Linked DNA regions of Haloglycomyces albus DSM 45210. The main gene of each other region encodes a partner of the protein of the gene in region 2 in a complex. Links are inferred from orthologs where the notes say so. Each region holds a gene or a part of one and is shown on either strand. Other genes may lie near its edges.

What was found.
Region 1: the proteins of trxA (region 2) and HALAL_RS0108750 are in contact, whole or in part, in an NMR structure (PDB 2IPA), measured with the Bacillus subtilis proteins. The link is inferred for Haloglycomyces albus DSM 45210 from one-to-one orthologs.

The regions. Positions count from the first base shown.
Region 1 is NZ_AZUQ01000001.1:1,864,635-1,867,771, reverse strand. Bases 153-2,969 are described here. They hold HALAL_RS0108750 (arsenate reductase/protein-tyrosine-phosphatase family protein), read right to left. Parts: upstream 1,864-2,969; coding sequence 1,441-1,863; downstream 153-1,440. Other genes in these bases: arsB (ACR3 family arsenite efflux transporter), read right to left, coding at 1,964-2,969; HALAL_RS0108755 (DUF6086 family protein), read left to right, coding at 1,038-1,397; HALAL_RS17565 (hypothetical protein), read left to right, coding at 321-833; HALAL_RS16780 (IS701 family transposase), read left to right, coding at 153-397. In the rest of the region: more of HALAL_RS16780, read left to right, coding at 1-152; more of arsB, read right to left, coding at 2,970-3,052; HALAL_RS0108740 (ArsR/SmtB family transcription factor), read right to left, coding at 3,049-3,137. UniProt on the Bacillus subtilis protein: Catalyzes the reduction of arsenate [As(V)] to arsenite [As(III)]. In vitro, can dephosphorylate para-nitrophenyl phosphate (pNPP).
Region 2 is NZ_AZUQ01000001.1:996,920-1,000,178, reverse strand. The notes cover bases 312-3,250. They hold trxA (thioredoxin), read left to right. Parts: upstream 312-1,579; coding sequence 1,580-1,921; downstream 1,922-3,250. Other genes in these bases: HALAL_RS0104695 (GNAT family N-acetyltransferase), read right to left, coding at 2,324-2,971; trxB (thioredoxin-disulfide reductase), read left to right, coding at 622-1,551; HALAL_RS0104710 (hypothetical protein), read left to right, coding at 312-483. Also shown: more of HALAL_RS0104710, read left to right, coding at 1-311. UniProt on the Bacillus subtilis protein: Participates in various redox reactions through the reversible oxidation of its active center dithiol to a disulfide and catalyzes dithiol-disulfide exchange reactions.

The DNA.
Region 1 (3,137 bases), 870 kb from region 2 along the record:
CGACGAGGACGTCGAATTCGCTACCAAGGGTCAGATGGCGGCGGCCATGACCGCTACGTGGGCCGACCGGATCGGGTCAGAAGCGATCAGTGCGGCCACCGGTAACGCCGTCTACGGGCAATCCCCTGACCTCAAGGACGAACTCTGGAAGCAACAGATCCCGTTCGTTCTCGCCGTCAAGGCCACCACCCGGATCCGCACCCGCCCCCCGACGGCGAGCCGAACCAGCCGGACGGGTCACCGATTGGCTCCCGGACGACTCCTGGCAGACCCGAGCGATCGGACAGGGCGCCAAAGGAAGGCGCACCTACCGGTGGGCGATGGTCACCTTCGACGACCCCGACCACGCGGACGGATACCGTTACCTGCTGGTTCGCGAAAACCGCTCCACCGGTGAACGAGCGTTCTACCACGCCTGGTGGCCCACACCGGCCGGACTGGCCCAACTGATCCACGTTGCCGGATCACGCTGGTCGATCGAAGAGGCCTTCCAACACGCCAAAAGCTGCCACGGACTCGACCACCATCAGGTACGGACCTGGACGTCCACCTACCGACACCTGACATTCGTCATCACGGCGTTTCTCATCCATCTGATCGCCACGCTCCAGTTCAGAACCACCAACCAGTCACAAGACGTCGACCCGATCAGCCTGCCCCACACCGCTCACTTGATTGCCGTGTTCTGCCTATCCATGCGCGCCACCGTACAACAGGTTATAGCCTGGTCAGACAGAAAACGAAGACACGCACGAACAGCAAAAGAATGCCACTACAAGCGACGAGACGACCACCTCCCACCGCTAAAACACAAACTACGGCTAGAGTACTAACGGCTAATCCACGTCACTCTGCTTATCGCGCTATACATCAGAGCACCATCGTCACCTCACGGCGAAGCAAGGCACAGCCGGATTCGCCTGAGCCCAAGCGGCAGCACCAAAGCCGCCCACAAAAATCGATGTCCAGTCGTGTCGATGTCGTGATACTTTACAGCCCAATTGATTAAACATGAACAATACATTGGATCGAGAAATATGAGCATTATGTTTGACGTTGGGGACACAACAATCTGGAATCCCTCAAATGGACCGGGCCGTCTATTTGTCGCGATCAAATCAGCTTTGGAAACGGACCACAATCTCGATTCTGGTATCAGTAACATTACTTCCGATGAGTGCAAGATTGACCCACCCGTTTTGCGGTCCTTCCTATCAACACTGATCGACTCTGGCCTGTACAGACATGATGTCGGCGGCCTCTTGCAGGAAGGGTTCATCATCACCAGTTTGGCGCTGCTGAACCGATGTGGAGATAATGCCTCTGATCTCATCGAGGCGTCCGGGATCTCGCCGGATCGTATAGACCAACTGGATACCTATGGACTTGCTTGGTAGTTCATTGAATTGAGACACGCCCGTAGGCCCAGCCCCAACGAACTCATCTTTCCTGTTCCGGTAGCAGTTCCGTCAACAACTCCTCCACCCGAGCCCTGATGTCGTCCCGGATCGGACGAACCGCTTCGACTCCTTGCCCGGCGGGGTCCGCAAGATCCCAATCGAGGTAACGCTTACCGGGAAACACCGGGCAGGCGTCACCGCAGCCCATGGTTATGCAGACGTCAGAGGCTTCCACCGCGTCGGTAGTGAGGATCTTGGGCTCCTGCTGGGTGATGTCGATGCCGACTTCCGCCATCGCTTCGACGGCAGCCGGATTGACCGCATCGGCCGGATCCGATCCAGCCGAGCGAACCTCGACACGGTTACCGGCCAGATGCCTCAGCCAACCGGCGGCCATCTGTGACCGGCCCGCATTGTGGACGCACACGAACAGCACGGACGGTATCTCGGACATGCTAGTCATCCTTTGCTTGGTTGTGTCGAGGGCCAATTTTCAATGCCCAGCGATAGACGGCTCGTCTTGATCGATGCGACCGTAACCGAAGAGTCCATAGAGCACCACATCATGCCCGCAGGGCGTCGTCTGGATTGCGGAAGAACTTACGTGCCCACAGGCTGACGTATACCAAGGCGACCAATACCGGCACTTCGATCAAGGGACCAACGACACCGGCCAGTGCTTGCCCAGAGGTGACGCCGAAGGTCGCAATGGCCACTGCGATGGCCAGTTCGAAATTGTTACCGGCGGCGGTGAAGGCAAGGGTCGCCGTGCGATCGTACGGCAAACCGATCGCCCTGCCGAGTAGGAACGACCCGGCCCACATTGCGGCGAAGTACACCAACAACGGTAGGGCAATACGGGCGACGTCGCCTGGGCGAGTCGTGATGGCCTCGCCTTGGAGGGCAAAGAGAATCACGATGGTGAACAGTAGCCCGTAGAGGGCAAACGGTCCGATCTTGGGAATGAAGTTGTCTTCATACCATTCGCGGCCCCGGGATCGCTCCCCGAATTTCCGCGTGAGATATCCGGCGGCCAGCGGAATTCCCAAGAAAACAGCGGTATTCAGAGCGATTTCGAATCCAGAGACGTCAAGACCGGCACCTTCGAGACCCAACCAGTTCGGCAGGGCCGACAGGTACAGCCAACCGAGGAATCCGAAAGCGAGTACCTGAAAAATCGAGTTCAGGGCGATGAGGACGGTAGCGGCTTCGCGGTCCCCACAGGCGAGGTCATTCCAGATGATGACCATGGCGATGCAACGGGCCAATCCGACAATGATCAGTCCGGTGCGGAACTCCGGTAGATCCGCCAAGAAGGTCCAGGCGAGCGCGAACATGACGGCGGGGCCGACCAGCCAGTTGAGGATCAGCGACGAGATCAGCAGTTTTCTGTCGCCGGTGACGGTGTCCAGCCGGTCGTAGCGGACTTTGGCGAGGACGGGGTACATCATCAGGAGGAGCCCGGCGGCGATGGGCATGGAGATGCCTCCGATTTCCACCGATTCCAGGGCGCTTTCGATTCCGGGTACCCAGCGTCCCAGAGCGAGGCCGGCGAGCATGGCCGCGCCGATCCAGACGGGTAGGTATTTGTCGAGGGTGGAGAGTTGTCCACCCGTTTTGTTTGTTTGGGGTGTTTCGACGTCCGTGCTCATGCAGTGGTTACCTCACGGGTGGAAAGGACTGTGGACAGAAGGTCGAGGGTTGCGGCGGTGGCGGTGTAGTAGATCCATGTGCCTC
Region 2 (3,259 bases):
GACGAAGACGACGCCACCGCGACCGAGGAGGCGAACGGAGACTCGGAGTCCGGCCCTGAATTCTCCGGCCCCGACGCCACCGATGAGGACGACCTAGGCGCGATGGGAGACGGAGAGAACGGCGACACGACCGGCGAAACCGACGAGAGCGGCGGCACCATTCAGCGTGTGACCAGCGGTACGGAATACGATTCCAGCGATAACGTCCTAGAGATGCTCCGCACTCTGGAGAACGACCCCGCCGCGGAGGTCAGCGAGGCACCGAAAGACCTGCGCGAAATGATCGCGGATTCATCCTCCTGGCGGGATTGCCAGAAAGCGATCCTGGAAACCTACGCCCTCCCACTCGTGGCTGATTTCGCCACCTTCGACGGCGAACCGGCCGTGGTGTTCCTACTGGCCTCGGATTCGGGAGACACCGCAGTAGCGGTAGGTCCCGAATGCAGCGACGGCATCATCAACGAGCTCTACATCTCCGACTGAACACACCGACGGGAGCGGACCGACAGCGGCCGGACGTGCCCGGTGCGTGACTGGCGGCACATGTCAGCCTAGAGGGGAATAGGCCAACCGGCACTGGCGTTAGCTAATTGAAACAGACTTAAGCCCCAGGAGATTGCTGTGAGCGAGACTGAAGAAGTACGAGACGTGATCATCGTCGGTTCGGGACCGGCAGGCTACACCGCTGCGGTCTACACCGCACGTGCGGACCTCAAACCGCTGGTGTTTGAAGGCTCGCAGTTCGGTGGGGCGCTGATGGACACCACCGACGTGGAGAACTACCCGGGGTTTGTGGACGGCATCATGGGACCCGATCTCATGGATGAAATGCGGAAACAAGCCAAACGCTTCGGTGCCGAGCTCGTTCCCGAAGACGTCAGCCGCATGGAGTTGGAAGACACCATCAAGCGCGTCTGGGTCGGCGACCAGGAATACCGTGCCCGTACGGTCATTCTGTCCACCGGCTCGGCCTTCCGTAAACTCGGCGTCCCCGGCGAGGACGAATACATGGGGCACGGAGTGTCGGCCTGCGCCACCTGCGACGGCTTCTTCTTCCGCGACCAGCACATCGTCGTGGTCGGTGGCGGTGACACCGCCATGGAGGAAGCCACGTTCCTCACCAAGTTCGCTGAAAAGGTGACGATCGTACACCGCCGTGACACCTTCCGGGCCTCACGCATCATGGCCGAGCGGGCCATGGACAACCCGAAGATCGACGTTCGCTGGAACAGCGTCGTTACCGAGATTCTGGGCGAAGACAAGAAGGTCTCCGGCCTTCAGATCAAAGACACCGTGACCGGTGAGGAAAGCGTGATGGACGATGTGACCGGGGTGTTCCTGGCAATCGGCCACGACCCGCGTTCCGACCTGTTCAAAGGCCAGGTCGACCTCGACGACAACGGCTACGTCGTCACGCAGCCGGGCTCGACTCGCACGAACCTGCCGGGCGTCTTCGCCGCCGGCGACCTGACCGACCCGTTCTATCAACAAGCGGTGACGGCAGCCGGAACCGGTTGCATGGCAGCGCTCGACGTTGACAACTACTTGTAGTACCTTCCCGATCGCAAGGAGAGAAATCATGGCTGACACGAAATCCGGAGCCGCCGGTAAGGCCGTACCCGTAACCACCGACGAATTCGAAGCCGAAGTGCTGCAGTCGGACAAACCGGTTCTGGTCGACTTCTGGGCGACCTGGTGCGGCCCGTGCCGCAAAGTCGCGCCGGTCCTGGACGAACTGGCCAACGAAACCGACGAGGTCGACATCCGCAAGTTGGACGTAGACGCCAACCCGGACATTGCCCGTCAGTTCAGCGTCATGAGCATTCCGACCATGATCCTGTTCAAGGACGGCAAAGCCGCCGACCAAATGGTAGGAGCCAACTCCAAACCGGTCATCAAAAAGTTCGCTGGTTTGAAGTAAGGTGACCGCTCAGCTTGCCCCAGGCACTCCATATTTACGCTGTGGGGGATTCTCACGACCTGAAGGTCGCGACGAATCCTCCTCGCGCAAATCTGCAGCACCTGGAACAACCTGAGCTCCCCTCCAGCTCTACCGCTTCTGCGCTTCGCTGGAAGCTCGCCAGTTTCGTCGGGGTATTCATGGTGGTTGAGCTCTGTAGGGAACACAGCCAGCTCTACCGCTTCTGCGCTTCGCTGGAAGCTCGCCAGTGACGTAAAGGACTTGTGTGGTAGTCGAGGCTTCGCTGGAAGCTTCCTAGGTCTTGGTGGAGCGGTTCCATAGATTTAAAGCCGCGAGCGCTAATGGCGCTCGCGGCTTTTGCGTGCCCTGTCGGTGTCGATGAGACCGAGCGATGAGCTCTGACTACGAGGACTCGTATTCGCGAATCATGTCGATGTGCCCGGTATCGAGTAGCAGTAGGTCGAATTCGGATTCCATGTCGTTCTCGTTGGCCGCTTCGGCGTCGCTGGCGATGGCGCTGTGCATCTCCAGGCGCAATCGGGGGTAGCCGTGGTCGGGAGTGACGGTTTTGAACCCTACCGAGCGGAAGAAGTCGGCCGGAGCCACGCAGGCTTCCCCTTCTCCCCGTGCGTCGCCGAAAGCCTCCAATGCGTACAGTCCTTTGCGCCGCACGTCGGTGGCCGCCGCTTGAATCAGTTGTCGCCCGAGACCCCGTCCTGTCAGTTCCGGTGCCACGTAGGCGGTCATGATGAGCGCGGCGTCGGTGGATACCGGTCCGGACGGGAATTCCTCGGCACGCGGGACGAACTTGGGGGAGGCGTACATGATGAATCCGGCGAGTTTTTTACCCTGGAAGGCGAGTCGTCCGCATGATCCCCATTGGAGGAGCGTCTGTGAAATCCAGGCTTCCTTCTCCAGTGAGGGGTCTCCGACCTCAGCGGCGGCATCGGCACAGACGGGGGAGAGCTCCCAGAATATGCAGTGCCGGCATTTGCGTGGTAGCCGATCCAGGGAGTCCAAGGTGAGGTTCTCAATACGCCTCTGTTCCACCTGTCAAGGTTACTTCGATTTACCGAGAGATGGTCGCCGAACACGCCCGCACCCTGTCAGGTTTACGACTCTTGAGGGTTAGTGCCGTCCTGTTGCCATCAGCTCGGTTGTCATATGCCACCTGGTGTTCTGTTCGAAACATTTTCTCGTCGCGGAGGATTTTGAGAGTTAGATTCGAAAAACAACCGCACGCTGGGTACCGTCACGAGCACACTGGGGTTCACGCCGGTGAGACGACCTGGAGGTGAACGTGATTATTGCCCGACGACATTACGCCGATCCTGACCA